3 regions of the Geobacillus sp. C56-T2 genome follow, and region 2 is predicted to be linked to each of the others. Evidence: a T-box and tRNA genes for the amino acid it is inferred to sense, from the RefSeq annotation. Region 2 holds a T-box; the other regions hold tRNA genes.
What was found. The T-box of region 2 lies ahead of pheS (phenylalanine--tRNA ligase subunit alpha). A T-box ahead of a tRNA ligase gene usually reads a tRNA of that ligase, here a tRNA-Phe.
Positions count from the first base shown of each region.

Region 1: it encodes a tRNA-Phe, which carries the amino acid that the T-box ahead of pheS (phenylalanine--tRNA ligase subunit alpha) is inferred to sense. The anticodon was not compared.
Region 3: it encodes a tRNA-Phe, which carries the amino acid that the T-box ahead of pheS (phenylalanine--tRNA ligase subunit alpha) is inferred to sense. The anticodon was not compared.

Region 1 covers NZ_VJWB01000001.1:533,770-539,181, reverse strand. Annotated here, with positions in the region: gene queG (tRNA epoxyqueuosine(34) reductase QueG) at 1-881, opposite strand, end outside; gene GC56T2_RS02755 (B3/B4 domain-containing protein) at 934-1,599, shown strand; tRNA gene GC56T2_RS02750 (tRNA-Glu) at 1,818-1,889, opposite strand; tRNA gene GC56T2_RS02745 (tRNA-Ser) at 1,895-1,987, opposite strand; tRNA gene GC56T2_RS02740 (tRNA-Asn) at 1,996-2,070, opposite strand; tRNA gene GC56T2_RS02735 (tRNA-Ile) at 2,192-2,265, opposite strand; tRNA gene GC56T2_RS02730 (tRNA-Gly) at 2,273-2,343, opposite strand; tRNA gene GC56T2_RS02725 (tRNA-His) at 2,802-2,874, opposite strand; tRNA gene GC56T2_RS02720 (tRNA-Thr) at 2,886-2,958, opposite strand; tRNA gene GC56T2_RS02715 (tRNA-Ser) at 3,090-3,180, opposite strand; tRNA gene GC56T2_RS02710 (tRNA-Ile) at 3,196-3,272, opposite strand; tRNA gene GC56T2_RS02705 (tRNA-Met) at 3,281-3,354, opposite strand; tRNA gene GC56T2_RS02700 (tRNA-Ala) at 3,371-3,443, opposite strand; tRNA gene GC56T2_RS02695 (tRNA-Pro) at 3,451-3,524, opposite strand; tRNA gene GC56T2_RS02690 (tRNA-Arg) at 3,531-3,604, opposite strand; tRNA gene GC56T2_RS02685 (tRNA-Leu) at 3,608-3,693, opposite strand; tRNA gene GC56T2_RS02680 (tRNA-Gly) at 3,699-3,773, opposite strand; tRNA gene GC56T2_RS02675 (tRNA-Lys) at 3,781-3,853, opposite strand; tRNA gene GC56T2_RS02670 (tRNA-Thr) at 4,036-4,108, opposite strand; tRNA gene GC56T2_RS02665 (tRNA-Phe) at 4,112-4,187, opposite strand; tRNA gene GC56T2_RS02660 (tRNA-Asp) at 4,503-4,575, opposite strand; tRNA gene GC56T2_RS02655 (tRNA-Met) at 4,580-4,656, opposite strand; tRNA gene GC56T2_RS02650 (tRNA-Val) at 4,840-4,915, opposite strand; rRNA gene rrf (5S ribosomal RNA) at 4,926-5,042, opposite strand; rRNA gene GC56T2_RS02640 (23S ribosomal RNA) at 5,184-5,412, opposite strand, start outside.
Region 2 covers NZ_VJWB01000001.1:2,653,575-2,658,986, reverse strand. Annotated here, with positions in the region: gene msrA (peptide-methionine (S)-S-oxide reductase MsrA) at 1-294, shown strand, start outside; gene GC56T2_RS13245 (TrmH family RNA methyltransferase) at 291-1,046, shown strand; gene GC56T2_RS13240 (hypothetical protein) at 1,088-1,417, shown strand; T-box leader at 1,472-1,713, shown strand; gene pheS (phenylalanine--tRNA ligase subunit alpha) at 1,753-2,787, shown strand; gene pheT (phenylalanine--tRNA ligase subunit beta) at 2,809-5,223, shown strand; gene modA (molybdate ABC transporter substrate-binding protein) at 5,311-5,412, shown strand, end outside.
Region 3 covers NZ_VJWB01000001.1:2,868,809-2,874,220, reverse strand. Annotated here, with positions in the region: rRNA gene GC56T2_RS14295 (23S ribosomal RNA) at 1-779, shown strand, start outside; tRNA gene GC56T2_RS14290 (tRNA-Asn) at 984-1,058, shown strand; tRNA gene GC56T2_RS14285 (tRNA-Ser) at 1,063-1,153, shown strand; tRNA gene GC56T2_RS14280 (tRNA-Glu) at 1,168-1,239, shown strand; tRNA gene GC56T2_RS14275 (tRNA-Val) at 1,248-1,323, shown strand; tRNA gene GC56T2_RS14270 (tRNA-Met) at 1,524-1,600, shown strand; tRNA gene GC56T2_RS14265 (tRNA-Asp) at 1,605-1,680, shown strand; tRNA gene GC56T2_RS14260 (tRNA-Phe) at 1,844-1,919, shown strand; tRNA gene GC56T2_RS14255 (tRNA-Thr) at 1,964-2,039, shown strand; tRNA gene GC56T2_RS14250 (tRNA-Tyr) at 2,045-2,129, shown strand; tRNA gene GC56T2_RS14245 (tRNA-Trp) at 2,139-2,212, shown strand; tRNA gene GC56T2_RS14240 (tRNA-His) at 2,224-2,296, shown strand; tRNA gene GC56T2_RS14235 (tRNA-Gln) at 2,312-2,386, shown strand; tRNA gene GC56T2_RS14230 (tRNA-Gly) at 2,392-2,463, shown strand; tRNA gene GC56T2_RS14225 (tRNA-Cys) at 2,473-2,546, shown strand; tRNA gene GC56T2_RS14220 (tRNA-Leu) at 2,607-2,691, shown strand; gene GC56T2_RS14210 (IS4-like element IS5377 family transposase) at 3,673-4,806, opposite strand; partial or broken gene GC56T2_RS14205 (IS701 family transposase) at 4,912-5,412, shown strand, end outside.

The DNA.
Region 1 (5,412 bases), 2.1 Mb from region 2:
CATGAACCAGCCATGGCGCCGAATTTTTCTTGAAATTCACGATTGCTCATTTGGAGAAGCGGAATCAGCTTCGGTTTGACCGCCTCCGGATCGGGTTCGAATTCCGGATGGAAATGAAAATCTTTCCCTTTGTTTTCCGGACAGACTAACTGGCACGTGTCGCAGCCGTACAACCGATTGCCGATTTTCTCGCGAAATTCATCGGCCAAAAAGTCTTTTGTTTGCGTTAAAAACGAGATGCACCGCTGCGCGTTTAGCTGCCCTCCTTGCACGAGCGCTCCGGTCGGACACGCATCGATGCATTTCGTACATGTGCCACATCGATTTTCAATCGGCTCATCAGGGGGAAACGGAATGGTTGTGATCATTTCCCCTAAATAGACGTACGAGCCAAATTCCGGCGTAATGATCGAGCAGTTTTTCCCGCTCCAACCGATCCCGGCCCGCTCAGCCACAGCGCGATCGGCCAGCTCTCCAGTATCGACCATCGAACGAACGCGGGCGTGCGGCACTTTGGCAAGCAAAAACTCCTCAAGCTGCCGTAAACGATCCCGCAATACAACATGATAATCTTTGCCCCACGATGCACGGCAAAAAAGGCCGCGCCGCTCCGTCTTTGTCCCCCGCGGCGCCTGCTTCATTTTCGACGGATAAGCGAGTGCAATGGCAATGATTGATTTGGCCCCGGAAAGCAGCAAATCGGGATTCGTTCGTTTTTCAATATCGTTTTCCTCAAATCCCGACTGGTAGCCAAGCTCTTGCTGGCGTCGCAACCGTTCTTTTAGTTCCACAAACGGATCGGCGCTGGCAAATCCAATTTTATCAATACCGATCGTCCGGCTGTACGCAATCAACTCTTGTTTTAAGGCGACAACATCCATTGTTTTCCCTCCTTTCGACTCCTATGATAAAATAAAGCGCGAGGTGATTGACATGAACTATATCGTATCAGAAGAGCTGAAACGGCGTCTCCCTTCCGGAAAGTTCGGGATCATCTGCTACCGGCACATCGAAGTAGGGGATTCGCCGCAAATGCTAAAAGGACGGTTGCAACTGTTTCAGGAATCAATTTATATCGAACTGCAGGAAAAAACGATCCATGACATTCCTGAACTGGCCGAATGGCGTCACGTATTCAAGCAAATCGGGACGGATCCCGCTCGTTATCGCCCATCGAGTGAAAGTCTGTATCGGCGCATTCAAAAGAAGCACTTTCTTCCTTCCATTCATTCAGCAGTGGATGTCAACAATTTCTTTTCACTCTATTATAAGATTCCGCTCGGCATCTACGACCTTGACCGCATACACGGGACCGTGACCGTAACCATCGGTGCTGAGCAAGACGAATATGTCGCTTTAAACGGCCGAACGGTCAACTTTGCCAACAAACTTGTCAGCAAAGATGCATACGGTCCATTCGGCAGTCCGATCGTCGATTCGGAACGGACGGCCGTCACTCGTGACACCAAAAACGCCTTACAGATTGTATACTTTCCACCTTCCATCGCCAAAGACGTCGCCCATCGCCAGCTCGAAGCCATGCAAGCGATGTTCACGCAAATCCATGGCGGCGAAGCGGATGTTCAACTGCTTGAATGACGTGTTCCTCCCGCTTCGGTGAATCGCAGGCGGGAGGGGATCGCAATAAAAAAACGCAATGCCTCGTTCATCAACGAAACGAAACACTGCGTTGTCCCCAATCTTTCTGCTATGGAACCCATTATATCTCATGATTGCCTATTCGGCAAGAAAAAGCGCAATTTTCGACAAAAACAAGTTTGATAAAATGGCACCAGGCAACCTGGTGCCATAAGCAGTGACCCGTACGGGATTCGAACCCGTGTTACCGCCGTGAAAGGGCGGTGTCTTAACCACTTGACCAACGGGCCATGCATGGCGGAGAAGGCGGGATTTGAACCCGCGCGCCGCAAAACTGCGACCTAACGGTTTAGCAAACCGTCCCCTTCAGCCACTTGGGTACTTCTCCAGAGAAAATGGCTCCGCAAGTAGGATTCGAACCTACGACCTACCGGTTAACAGCCGGTTGCTCTACCGCTGAGCTATTGCGGAACGGTTCAACACCATGTCCGTTTTCCTACGGGCTACCATACCGTTGCTCCATCCGGCAATGGTGGGACAACGGTTCACCGTTATTATAGCGAATCATCCGACAATATGCAATGGGAAATAGTGGGCCTAAGTGGACTTGAACCACCGACCTCACGCTTATCAGGCGTGCGCTCTGACCAGCTGAGCTATAGGCCCATCCAAAAGCGGGTGATGGGAATCGAACCCACGACATCAGCTTGGAAGGCTGAGGTTTTACCACTAAACTACACCCGCACATCGATTTCTTCAACCATTCACCACGCAATTTCATGCCTCTTCCTCTACCAGCGCATTCAAAGAAGCGGAATGCGTCGAGGCTACTCGCAGCTCATTCGGTGAAGCTAAGGCTCGTGGCTGAGGTTTTACCACTAAACTACACCCGCACATAACCCTTCAACCATTCACCACGCAATTTCGCGCCTCTTCCTCTACCAGCGCATTCAAAGAAGCGGAATGCGTCGAGGCTACTCGTAGCCTATTCGGTGAAGCTAAGGCTCGTGGCTGAGGTTTTACCACTAAACTACACCCGCACATCGATTTCTTCAACCATTCACCACGCAATTTCATGCCTCTTCCTCTACCAGCGCATTCAAAGAAGCGGGATGCGTCGAGGCTACTCGCAGCTCATTCGGTGAAGCTAAGGCTCGTGGCTGCAATTTTACCAAGAGCTTACGGGTTTTAGGAAGAAAAAGGGCGACTAGTGGGAATCGAACCCACGCATGCCAGAGCCACAATCTGGTGCGTTAACCACTTCGCCATAGTCGCCATGATGTTGATGCCGGCTGCAGGACTTGAACCCGCAACCTACTGATTACAAGTCAGTTGCTCTACCAATTGAGCTAAGCCGGCATAAATCCATATTATGCAATGCTTATCGTTTTTCCTAATAGTCAACTGGTCGAAAAAAGCGGAACGCTCAAACCGAGTTGATGCCGTCTCATTCTATTTGTGCCAACTGAGCTGAATGAGACGATTATTTATGGCGGAGGAGGAGGGATTCGAACCCCCGCGCGCCTTGCGGCGCCTCTCGGTTTTCAAGACCGACCCCTTCAACCACTTGGGTACTCCTCCAAAAAACAACAATAATGGTGGACCTTGTAGGATTCGAACCTACGACCGGACGGTTATGAGCCGTCTGCTCTAACCAGCTGAGCTAAAGGTCCGATAAGAGTGGCGGTGGAGGGGATCGAACCCCCGACCTCACGGGTATGAACCGTACGCTCTAGCCAGCTGAGCTACACCGCCAAAACGGATGAAAAAGTGGAGCCTATCGGATTCGAACCGATGACCTCCTGCGTGCGGGGCAGGCGCTCTCCCAGCTGAGCTAAGGCCCCAAAGTGATCGGGAAGACAGGATTTGAACCTGCGACCTCACGGACCCGAACCGTGTGCTCTACCAAGCTGAGCTACTTCCCGATAAAACGCGCTCGAGAGGATTCGAACCCCTAACCTTCTGATCCGTAGTCAGATGCTCTATCCAATTGAGCTACGAGCGCAAGTGCCGAGGGCCGGACTCGAACCGGCACGGTAGTCACCTACCCCAGGATTTTAAGTCCTGTGCGTCTGCCAATTCCGCCACCCCGGCGGCAGTGGAGCGGAAGACGGGGTTCGAACCCGCGACCCCCACCTTGGCAAGGTGGTGTTCTACCGCTGAACTACTTCCGCAACATGATGAGCCATGGAGGACTCGAACCTCCGACCCTCTGATTAAAAGTCAGATGCTCTACCTACTGAGCTAATGGCTCATGGTTTGGTATACACCCAAATATTTGACGATGTCCCTTCCTCTACCAGCCGACTCAAAGATGCCGAGTGCGTCGGGACAACTCGCAGCGAACTCAAAGATGCAACGCTCGTTACTGAGCGAATGGCTCATGGTGGCCCTTAGTGAAGCACACACTTGCATACTCTCAAGCAAAAGAAAAGATGCCGGCTGCAGGACTTGAACCCGCAACCTACTGATTACAAGTCAGTTGCTCTACCAATTGAGCTAAGCCGGCGAATGGTGGCTCGGGACGGAATCGAACCGCCGACACAAGGATTTTCAGTCCTTTGCTCTACCGACTGAGCTACCGAGCCATATGTTATTTTTTAGCTCGCTCGTTGATTGCTCTATGCCTCTTCCTCTACCAGCTGATTCAAAGATGTTCGATGCGTCGAGGCAACTCGCAGCAAACTCGATGATGCTGATGCTCGTCTCTACCGACTGAGCTACCGAGCCATATGTTATTTTTTAACTCGCTCGTTGATTGATCTATGCCTCTTCCTCTACTAGCTGATTCAAAGATGTTCGATGCGTCGAGGCAACTCGCAGCAAACTCCATGATGCTGATGCTCGTCTCTACCAAGCAAGCAACCAAAATATATAGGGTTGTCATAATTTTTAAACAAAGACGGTCCCGACGGGACTCGAACCCGCGATCTCCTGCGTGACAGGCAGGCATGTTAACCACTACACTACGGGACCTTGTTGGTTGCGGGGGCAGGATTTGAACCTGCGACCTTCGGGTTATGAGCCCGACGAGCTACCGGACTGCTCCACCCCGCGACGATAAAAGATCAGTATCATTGAAATATTTGTTGCCTCTTCCTCTACCAGTTGATTCAAAGATGTTCGATGCGTCGAGGCAACTCGTAGCGTATTCGATGAAGCAAATGCTCGTTGCTCCACCCCGCGATGATAGAAGATGAACTTATTTCAATGATGCGCTGAATTTTGTATGTTTGAAAGTGGTGGAGGATGACGGGATCGAACCGCCGACCCCTTGCTTGTAAGGCAAGTGCTCTCCCAGCTGAGCTAATCCTCCATAAATATCCGCCTAGCAGCGACCTACTCTTGCAGGGGCGCTGGCCCCAACTACCATCGGCGCTGGAGGGCTTAACTTCCGTGTTCGGGATGGGAACGGGTGTTTCCCCTCCGCTATCACCACTAGGCTATTATCGACACATTTTATTATAAGGAAAGTAAGCGGATTGTCAAGGGCTTTTTCATTCCTTCAAAACTAGATAACCGTCGGAAGAAGCCGCGTTTCGACCGGTCTAGCTCCGGCTCGCCGCCGCTCGCCTGCGCTTTTCTAGGTTAAGCCCTCGATCGATTAGTATCCGTCAGCTCCACGTGTCGCCACGCTTCCACCTCGGACCTATCGACCTCGTCATCTTCGAGGGATCTTACTCGCCTAACGCGATGGGAAATCTCATCTTGAGGGGGGGCTTCACGCTTAGATGCTTTCAGCGCTTATCCCGTCCGCACATAGCTACCCAGCGGTGCCCCTGGCGGGACAACTGGTACACCAGCGGTGCGTCC
Region 2 (5,412 bases):
GATCCGACCGATGACGGCGGCCAGTTTCACGACCGCGGCCCGCAATACCGGACGGCGATTTTTTACCATAACGAAAGACAGCGCCAGCTCGCTGAGCAGTCCAAGCGGGCGTTGGAAGAAAGCGGGCGCTTCTCGAAGCCGATCGTGACGAAAATTTTGCCGGCCACGACGTTTTATCCGGCGGAAGAGTACCATCAAAACTACCATAAGAAAAATCCGGAACATTATAAGCAAGACCGGGCCGCTTCCGGCCGCGACGAATTTATCGCCAAACATTGGGGGGCGAAGCGGTGAAGCGGATCGAATCACCAAAAAACGCGCGCGTGAAGCAATGGAAAAAGTTGCTGACGAAAAAAGGGCGCGACGAAACCGGGTGGTTTTTGCTCGAAGGATTTCATCTCATCGAAGAGGCGCTAAAAAGCCAAGCGCCGCTTGTTGAGCTGATTGTGGATGAGCGGGCCGCGATTCCGCCCGGCTGGGACGTCAGCGATGTTCCGGTGGTGATTGTAACGGAAGCGGTGATGAAGGCGATCAGCAGCACGGAAACGCCGCAAGGGATCATGGCTGTCTGCCGGCAAGCCGCAGCCGAGCTTGGTGATGTGAACACGGCGCTGCTCATTGACGCCGTGCAAGATCCCGGCAATCTCGGCACGATGATTCGCACGGCTGATGCGGCTGGCATCGATGCGGTCATTTTAGGGGAAGGATGCGCCGATTTGTACAACCCGAAAGTCGTCCGTGCGACGCAAGGATCGCTGTTTCACCTTCCGGTTGTCAAAGGCGATCTGGCGCAGTGGATCGCGCGTTTCCAGGAGCGGGGCATTCCTGTGTACGGCACCGCCTTGGAGAACGCCGTCGATTACCGCACCGTTCGTCCGTCGCCTTCATTCGCCTTGCTTGTCGGCAACGAAGGAAGCGGCGTCCGGCGCGAGCTGCTCGAGATGACGACAGAAAACGTCCACATCCCGATTTACGGCCAGGCGGAGTCGCTCAACGTCGCGGTGGCGGCCGGAATTTTGCTTTATTCTTTGCGGGCGGTGCGGTAAAATGGAATCGAACATCAATCGGACAAGGGAGCAGGAGACGGATGGATGACGAACTGCGGGCGCTGTTGAACGCGGTGCTTGAGCGCCTTGACGTTCGAGGCGCCTACATCGAACAAATGCGCATCGATATCGTCAAGCTGCAAGGAAGCGTGAAGCAACTTGAAGACAAAGTCGATCGCCTGCAACGTGATGTGGACGCCATGAAAAAAGACATGGAGGCCATGAAAAAAGACATGGTAGGGGTTAAAAAAGATGTTGCCGCGCTCAAGGAAGGGCAAGTGCGGCAGGAAAAAATGATGGAGCGCCTTGTGATCCGCTCGATTGAACAGGAAGCGGAAATCGATGAGCTGCGCAAAGAAATCTCGGCCTGACCTTGCCTTTGCCCGCCCATTTGCGTATAATGAATAGCGACATTTCCCATACCGACAACAACGATGACGGAGAAAAGTAGCTTGCTGCTCGCCATCCAGGGAGAAAACGCCATAGACTGGGAGCGTTTTTATGGCTGACGCAAGTGAAGTTCACCTCCCGAGTTGACACCGGGACCATCCCAGCGTGGGATGTAAAGGTGGTCCGGCTTTTGGCCGTTATGGCAAGGAAGCGAACAGCGCGTCTTCATTGGCGCTGTTAACAAGGGTGGTACCGCGAGCAACAACTCGTCCCTTACTGGGGCGGGTTTTTTTATTTGAAACGAGGAGGGATTGGCGTGAAAGAACGGTTGCATGAACTAGAGCGAGAAGCGCTTGCCAAAATTGAACAAGCTGGCGATTTAAAAGCGCTCAATGAGGTGCGCGTCGCCTACTTAGGCAAAAAAGGGCCGATTACCGAAGTGCTGCGCGGCATGGGGGCGCTGCCGCCGGAGGAACGCCCGAAACTCGGCGCGCTGGCCAACGAGGTGAGAGAGGCGATTCAACAGGCGCTCGAGGCGAAACAAACGAAACTGGAAGAAGAAGAAATCGAACGAAAACTGGCGGCCGAAGCGATCGATGTGACGCTGCCGGGCCGGCCGGTGCGGCTCGGCAATGCGCATCCGCTGACGCGCGTGATCGAGGAAATCGAAGACTTGTTTATCGGCATGGGCTATACGATCGCCGAAGGGCCGGAAGTCGAGACCGACTACTACAACTTTGAAGCCCTCAATTTGCCGAAAGGGCATCCGGCCCGTGACATGCAAGATTCGTTTTACATCACCGAAGAGATTTTGCTTCGCACCCATACATCGCCGATGCAAGCGCGGACGATGGAGAAGCACCGCGGGCGCGGCCCGGTGAAAATCATTTGCCCGGGCAAAGTGTACCGCCGCGACACCGACGATGCGACCCATTCGCACCAGTTTACACAAATTGAAGGATTGGTGGTGGACCGCCACATCCGGATGAGCGACTTGAAAGGGACGCTGCGCGAATTTGCTCGCAAGCTGTTCGGCGAAGGGCGCGACATCCGCTTCCGGCCGAGCTTTTTCCCGTTTACGGAGCCGTCGGTCGAAGTCGATGTGTCCTGCTTCCGCTGCGAAGGGAACGGCTGCAGCGTCTGCAAAGGCACGGGCTGGATCGAAATTTTAGGCGCCGGCATGGTGCATCCGAACGTGCTTGAGATGGCTGGCTTTGATTCGAAAACGTACACCGGCTTTGCGTTCGGCATGGGGCCGGAGCGGATCGCGATGCTGAAGTATGGCATTGATGACATCCGCCATTTCTATCAAAACGATCTACGTTTCTTGCGGCAATTTTTGCGTGTATAGCAGAAAAAGGAGGGGTTCTAAATGCTCGTGTCTTACCGTTGGCTAAGCGAGTATGTCGATTTGACCGGCATCACTGCCAAAGAGCTCGCGGAGCGCATCACCAAAAGCGGCATTGAAGTCGAGCGGGTCGAAGCGCTCAACCGGGGGATGAAGGGAGTTGTCATCGGCCATGTGCTCGAATGCGAGCCGCATCCGAACGCCGACAAACTGCGAAAGTGTCTTGTCGATCTTGGCGAAGGAGAGCCGGTGCAAATCATTTGTGGCGCCCCGAACGTCGCGAAAGGGCAAAACGTCGCTGTCGCCAAAGTCGGCGCGGTGCTGCCGGGCCATTTTAAAATCAAACGGGCGAAGCTGCGCGGCGAAGAATCGAACGGCATGATTTGTTCGCTCCAAGAGCTCGGCATCGAAACGAAAGTCGTGCCAAAAGAATACGCCGACGGCATTTTCGTTTTCCCGAGCGATGCGCCGGTCGGCGCCGATGCGCTGGAATGGCTCGGCTTGCACGATGAAGTGCTCGAACTCTCGTTAACGCCCAACCGCGCTGACTGCTTAAGCATGATCGGCGTTGCCTATGAAGTGGCCGCCATTCTCGGCCGCGCGGTGAAGCTGCCGGAAGCGGCGGTCAAAGAAAACAATGAAATGATCCACGACTACATTTCCGTCCGCGTCGAAGCGCCGGAAGACAATCCGCTGTACGCCGGGCGGATCGTGAAAAACGTCCGGATCGGCCCGTCGCCGCTTTGGATGCAGGCGCGCTTGATGGCGGCCGGCATTCGCCCGCACAACAACGTCGTCGACATTACGAACTATATTTTGCTTGAGTACGGCCAACCGCTGCACGCGTTTGACTACGACCGCCTCGGTTCGCGGGAGATCGTCGTCCGCCGCGCGAAGGAAGGCGAAACGATCGTGACGCTTGACGATGTCGAACGGAAGCTGACCGACGATCATCTCGTCATCACGAACGGCCGCGAGCCGGTCGCCTTAGCCGGCGTAATGGGCGGGGCCAATTCGGAAGTGCGTGACGACACGAAAACGGTGTTCATTGAAGCGGCGTATTTTGCGAGCCCGGTCATCCGCCAGGCGGTGAAAGACCACGGGCTGCGCAGCGAGGCGAGCACCCGCTTTGAAAAAGGGATCGATCCGGCGCGGACAAAAGAAGCGCTTGAACGCGCCGCGGCGTTGATGGCCGAATACGCCGACGGTGAGGTCGTCGGCGGCATCGTCGAAGCCAGCACATGGAAAGAAGAGCCGGTGGTCGTGACGGTCACGCTTGAACGGATCAACGGCGTCCTCGGCACGGCGATGTCGAAAGAGGAAGTGGCCGCGATTTTGGCGAACTTGCAATTTCCGTTCACAGAAGACAACGGAACGTTCACTGTTCATGTCCCATCGCGCCGCCGTGACATTGCCATCGAAGAAGATATCATCGAGGAAGTCGCCCGCCTGTACGGCTACGACCATTTGCCGGCGACGTTGCCGGTGGCCGAGGCGAAACCGGGCGGGCTCACGCCGTACCAGGCAAAGCGCCGCCGCGTCCGCCGCTATTTGGAAGGCGCCGGCTTGTTCCAGGCGATCACGTATTCGCTCACCAGCCCGGACAAAGCGACGCGGTTTGCTTTGGAGACCGCCGAACCGATCCGCTTGGCGCTGCCGATGAGCGAAGAGCGGAGCGTTTTGCGGCAAAGCTTGATTCCGCATCTGCTTGAAGCGGCGAGCTACAACCGCGCCCGCCAAGTCGAGAACGTTGCCTTGTACGAAATCGGCTCCGTTTATTTGTCGCGCGGGGAAAACGTCCAGCCGGCGGAAAACGAGCGGCTCGCCGGCGTCATCACCGGTTTATGGCATGCTCACCTTTGGCAAGGGGAGAAAAAAGCGGCCGATTTCTATGTTGCAAAAGGCGTGCTTGACGGCTTGTTCGACCTGCTTGGGCTGTCTGATCGCATCAGCTACCGCCCGGCGAAGCGCGCCGACTTGCATCCGGGGCGGACGGCAGAGATTGCGCTTGACGGAACGGTGATCGGCTTTGTCGGCCAGCTCCACCCAGCTGTGCAAAAAGAGTACGATTTGAAAGAAACGTACGTCTTTGAACTCGCCTTGGCCGAGCTGTTGAACGCGGAAAGCGAAGCGATCCGCTACGAGCCGATTCCGCGCTTCCCGTCGGTTGTGCGCGACATCGCTTTAGTCGTCGACGAAAACGTCGAAGCCGGCGCCCTCAAACAAGCGATCGAAGAAGCCGGGAAGCCGCTGCTGAAAGACGTCGCCCTCTTTGACGTCTACCAAGGCGACCGTCTGCCGGCCGGGAAAAAATCGCTCGCCTTCTCGCTCCGCTACTATGATCCGGAGCGGACGCTCACCGATGAAGAAGTTACGGCCGTCCATGAGCGAGTGCTCGCCGCGGCCGAGAAGCAGTTTGGCGCGGTGTTGCGCGGGTAATGCCGCCGCGGTATGAAGCAGGGAGCACGTGCAGCTCCCTGTTTTTCTATTCCGTCACACCGAAGCGCGCAAAAAGGGGGGAGAACGATGCGAACCATTCAGGCCGCGATCATTGCCTTGCTTTTGCTTGCTGGGTTGTATGGATGCGCCGCGGGGCGGCCGGAGGGCAGACAACAACCGGTTGAGCTC
Region 3 (5,412 bases), 220 kb from region 2:
GGGAGCCTAAGAAGCCGGAGCGCCAGCTTCGGTGGAGGCGACGGTGGGATACCACCCTGGCGGTATTGAAATTCTAACCCGCACCCCTTAGCGGGGTGGGAGACAGTGTCAGGTGGGCAGTTTGACTGGGGCGGTCGCCTCCCAAAAGGTAACGGAGGCGCCCAAAGGTTCCCTCAGAATGGTTGGAAATCATTCGGAGAGTGCAAAGGCACAAGGGAGCTTGACTGCGAGACGGACAGGTCGAGCAGGGACGAAAGTCGGGCTTAGTGATCCGGTGGTTCCGCATGGAAGGGCCATCGCTCAACGGATAAAAGCTACCCCGGGGATAACAGGCTGATCTCCCCCAAGAGTCCACATCGACGGGGAGGTTTGGCACCTCGATGTCGGCTCATCGCATCCTGGGGCTGTAGTCGGTCCCAAGGGTTGGGCTGTTCGCCCATTAAAGCGGTACGCGAGCTGGGTTCAGAACGTCGTGAGACAGTTCGGTCCCTATCCGTCGCGGGCGTAGGAAATTTGCGAGGAGCTGTCCTTAGTACGAGAGGACCGGGATGGACGCACCGCTGGTGTACCAGTTGTCCCGCCAGGGGCACCGCTGGGTAGCTATGTGCGGACGGGATAAGCGCTGAAAGCATCTAAGCGTGAAGCCCCCCCTCAAGATGAGATTTCCCATCGCGTTAGGCGAGTAAGATCCCTCGAAGATGACGAGGTCGATAGGTCCGAGGTGGAAGCGTGGCGACACGTGGAGCTGACGGATACTAATCGATCGAGGGCTTAACCTAGAAAAGCGCAGGCGAGCCGGAGCTAGACAGTACGAAGCGCGGCTTCTTCCGACGGTTATCTAGTTTTGAAGGAATGAAAAAGGCCTTGACAGCTCATCACGAATCATTATAATAATAAATGTCTAAAGCGATATCTCTCAGTAATGGCTCAGCGATGGGCAGTTACGTGATCAAATCACACTTTGATAAGGATATTATTATGATTCCGCAGTAGCTCAGTGGTAGAGCAATCGGCTGTTAACCGATTGGTCGCAGGTTCGAATCCTGCCTGCGGAGCCATCGTGGAGAGCTGTCCGAGTGGTCGAAGGAGCACGATTGGAAATCGTGTAGGCGTGAATAGCGCCTCAAGGGTTCGAATCCCTTGCTCTCCGCCATTATCCATCAGCATGGCCCGTTGGTCAAGTGGTTAAGACACCGCCCTTTCACGGCGGTAACACGGGTTCGAATCCCGTACGGGTCACTTTTCGTGGAGGATTAGCTCAGCTGGGAGAGCACTTGCCTTACAAGCAAGGGGTCGGCGGTTCGATCCCGTCATCCTCCACCACTTTCAAACATACAAAACAAAGTTCATCGCCTTATTGAAATTCTATCGTCGCGGGGTGGAGCAACGAGCATTTGCTTCATCGAATACGCTGCGAGTTGCCTCGACGCATCGAACATCTTTGAATCAGCTGGTAGAGGAAGAGGCAACAGACATTTAAACGAAGCTCAGTGCATGGTCGGAACAAATTTATCTTTTATCATCGCGGGGTGGAGCAGTCCGGTAGCTCGTCGGGCTCATAACCCGAAGGTCGCAGGTTCAAATCCTGCCCCCGCAACCAATAAGGTCCCGTAGTGTAGTGGTTAACATGCCTGCCTGTCACGCAGGAGATCGCGGGTTCGAGTCCCGTCGGGACCGCCATCTTTAATTAGGTAAAGTAAGGATAAGGCAGCTCAGTCGGTAGAGACGAGCATCAGCATCATCGAGTTGGCTGCGAGTTGCCTCGACGCATCGATCATCTTTGAATCAGCTGGTAGAGGAAGAGGCACAGAGCAATCAATGAGCGAGTTAAAAAATAACATACGGCTCGGTAGCTCAGTCGGTAGAGCAAAGGACTGAAAATCCTTGTGTCGGCGGTTCGATTCCGTCCCGAGCCACCATGAAATATTAAGAATGAGCCTGTTCATTTTTTGATCCGTATTATGCCGACTTAGCTCAATTGGTAGAGCAACTGAATCGTAATCAGTAGGTTGCGGGTTCAAGTCCTGCAGTCGGCACCATTCTTGGAGGGGTAGCGAAGTGGCTAAACGCGGCGGACTGTAAATCCGCTCCCTTTGGGTTCGGCGGTTCGAATCCGTCCCCCTCCACCATTTAAATAAAGGGGCATAGTTTAATGGTAGAACAGAGGTCTCCAAAACCTCCGGTGTGGGTTCGATTCCTACTGCCCCTGCCACTCTTATCATGGCGACTATGGCGAAGTGGTTAACGCACCAGATTGTGGCTCTGGCATGCGTGGGTTCGATTCCCACTAGTCGCCCTTGAAAAATGGCATTGGGGTATAGCCAAGCGGTAAGGCAACGGACTTTGACTCCGTGATGCGTTGGTTCGAATCCAGCTACCCCAGCCAATGTTGCGGAAGTAGTTCAGCGGTAGAACACCACCTTGCCAAGGTGGGGGTCGCGGGTTCGAGTCCCGTCTTCCGCTTTTGACTAGGGCGGCATAGCCAAGTGGTAAGGCAGAGGTCTGCAAAACCTTTACCCCCGGTTCGAATCCGGGTGCCGCCTCCATCTAATGAATAAAATTTTATTGACAAACAAAAGTTAAGAAGATATAATGGTAGATGTCGCGCCGATGTGGCGGAACTGGCAGACGCGCACGACTCAAAATCGTGTGGGGTAGCCCCCCGTGTGGGTTCGACTCCCACCATCGGCATCGAAAATAGGAGAAAGGCTTTAGGCACAAGGGGTTCACGTAAGTGGAATCCCTTGTTTTTTATTTACCGAATACGATTCGAGAGAAGAAAATCGTGTTCGGATATTGATTTTAAATGAACAAATGTAATTATGAAGAAACTGAAACCCCTTAAACTGAAACCCTTTAATGGGTTAACCGTATATAAAATTTGAAATGTTTGTTATAATATACAAATGGGGGGTGTTGAAATTGAAGAATAAAAATATAGGTTTTGTTTTTGTGTCACTCGGTTTCGTTTTCTTGATGTTGTCATTAACTCTTACCTTGCCTACCCCTATATGGAGTGTATTGCTTGGTATAAGTATAATTTCAAACATTACAGGAACTGCAATTTTAATGCGTTTTATAAAAAATTCTCAAAAAAGTATAAGAAATTTTTAAAGTGACTTTCTTTGTATGGTCGCTTTTATTTACTATAGATGAGCAAATTTTCTAACTCACACTTCGCACCCTCTCGACAAAAATCGAGAGGATTTTTTATCTTCCTGTCGAATAAAACCTTGAAACACAAGGAAAGCAAAGGAGTTTGCCCATCATGGACGTTCGAATTCGGGCCATTTATGGTGGTTGTTGGTTGAAACGTTTATTTCAATAGTCAATATTTAAAGATAGTCAAGGCTAACCGGTTTCGTCCTAGCGACTATCGCCTTCCTAGAAAGCCGGTGAGAAACCGCTGTCACACCCCGATCGGCGGCATTTTCATTCAGAAGAGAAAGCGGATTCTGCAAGGTTTTTCTAATTGAGAAATGAGCGGAATCAGTCGTTTTTGCACTAAATCACCAGTCTCCTAGAAGGACGAAACCAAAAGAAAAAGCGACGCTCCAAAGAGAAGCGCCACACGCAAGTAATCCCAAACGGAAACCCGACCTTTGGGAAGGGCTTCTGTATAAAACATATTATCATCTCCCGACATGTATCTGTAGATGACACGAGTGTTGATTATCCAAAATTATACATACGCCTTCCATAAATTTGGGCATACTCAAACAAAGCAGCGGCCATCCCGGATTTCCAATCGAGAGGAAGCTGCCCAGAGAAAAAACGGCGAACGAACGAAATGAAGGAAAGAGAGACGTTCGTCTGTTTTTTGGTTTGATCATACAGCCATCGCAGCAACACATACGCGATGAACGCCGCAAACAGTTGGTTGTATACCGCATTTTCCGTCGTGCCAAACAAGGTCGGGACATTCAGATATTGCTTCACCCAACGGAAAAAGACCTCAACAGTCCAACGTTGTTGGTACATGTCGGCAATGGTTTCCGCAGACGCATGGAAGAGGTTCGTCACGACCCGAATGTCGCGGCCATTCGCATCTCGAAAGATCACCACCCGGTGACGCTTGGTGGAGCGGCATTGTTTCGTCCCCAACTGGCACGTGAAGTCGGCTTGAACCGATGAGGATGTGCTGGAAAGGCGTTTCAAGCTTTTTTTCTGATGAAGTTCGATGTTGTCCTTCATCCGAATGACAAAGAGCTGATGCTGCTCCACAAATCGATCGAGGCGTTCGATTTTGAAATACGCCCGGTCTTCCACCAGCACTTGTTGAGCGTTCGTCAACTGTTCTCCCACCGGGCCATCATGACGCAGTCCGATGGTTTCCACCACGTCTGCCGGCAACGAGGATTCCGGCGAATACGCGACGTGCAGCTTCACTCCGGCGCGTTCGCCGTGATACGGCGCCCATGGCAGGCGGTTTTTCCCGACCGTGACGGTCGTCGAATCCACCACCCGAAGCGGTTTGGGAAACCGAAGCGAACGGCGGGTTTGGCGGTTGCACTTGGAAATGATCAACGCCAACAAGCGTTTCATGATGTCATAGGGAACTTCTTTCGCTTTCTTGGATACAGTCGAATAATGGAATCGCGGCAATCCATACAGAGGCCCCACATCGGCTCCGTGGCGAAAGCTTTTCCATTGATGCATGGCGGCCAGCAGGAAGAAGTGAATCAACTCGCGCAACGTAAAGGTTCGAGACGAATCACGATACCCAACCGCTTCGGCAATCAGTTGAATCTCTTCATCCGAAACAAGTTTTTGCATCAAATTCGGGAGTGTGGTATGCTTGTTCATAGAGAGCACCTCCTGGGTTTGTTTGTGTCGCTACTCACATTCTACAGGAAAGGTGCTCTTTTTTCTATACCCTTTGGATTTTATTGGATAATCAACACGCCTGATCTCGTTCATCTTGTCGACGCCTTGACGACCAAGGGATTTTCGGGGACATTGACGGATGTCCGGTACTGGAGTTTTCACCCGAATCATCGAACAACACTGAGCCACTTTTTCACGAAAAGCCCTTGGAACGAGGAAAAACTGCTTGAGAAGCTGCAAGAATGGATCCTTCGCCAGATCGAACGTCTAGCCAAACGGGAGAATCAACCCCTTTTTGTTTCGATTGATGATACCATTTGCCAAAAAACAAAGCCTTCGTCACGGGCCGCCCACGCCATTCAAGGGTGTGATTGGCACTACTCGCACAAAGATCATCAATCCGTCTGGGGGCATTCGCTTGTTTGGCTGATGGTGCATACCTTCACACAAGCGTTTCCGTTCGCGTTTCGTCTCTATGATAAGGCGGCGGGAAGAAGCAAAATCGACCTAGCGATCGAGATGCTTTCCTCGCTCAAGGGGAAACGGGCTCAGCCGGTGTATGTGCTCATGGATTCGTGGTATCCG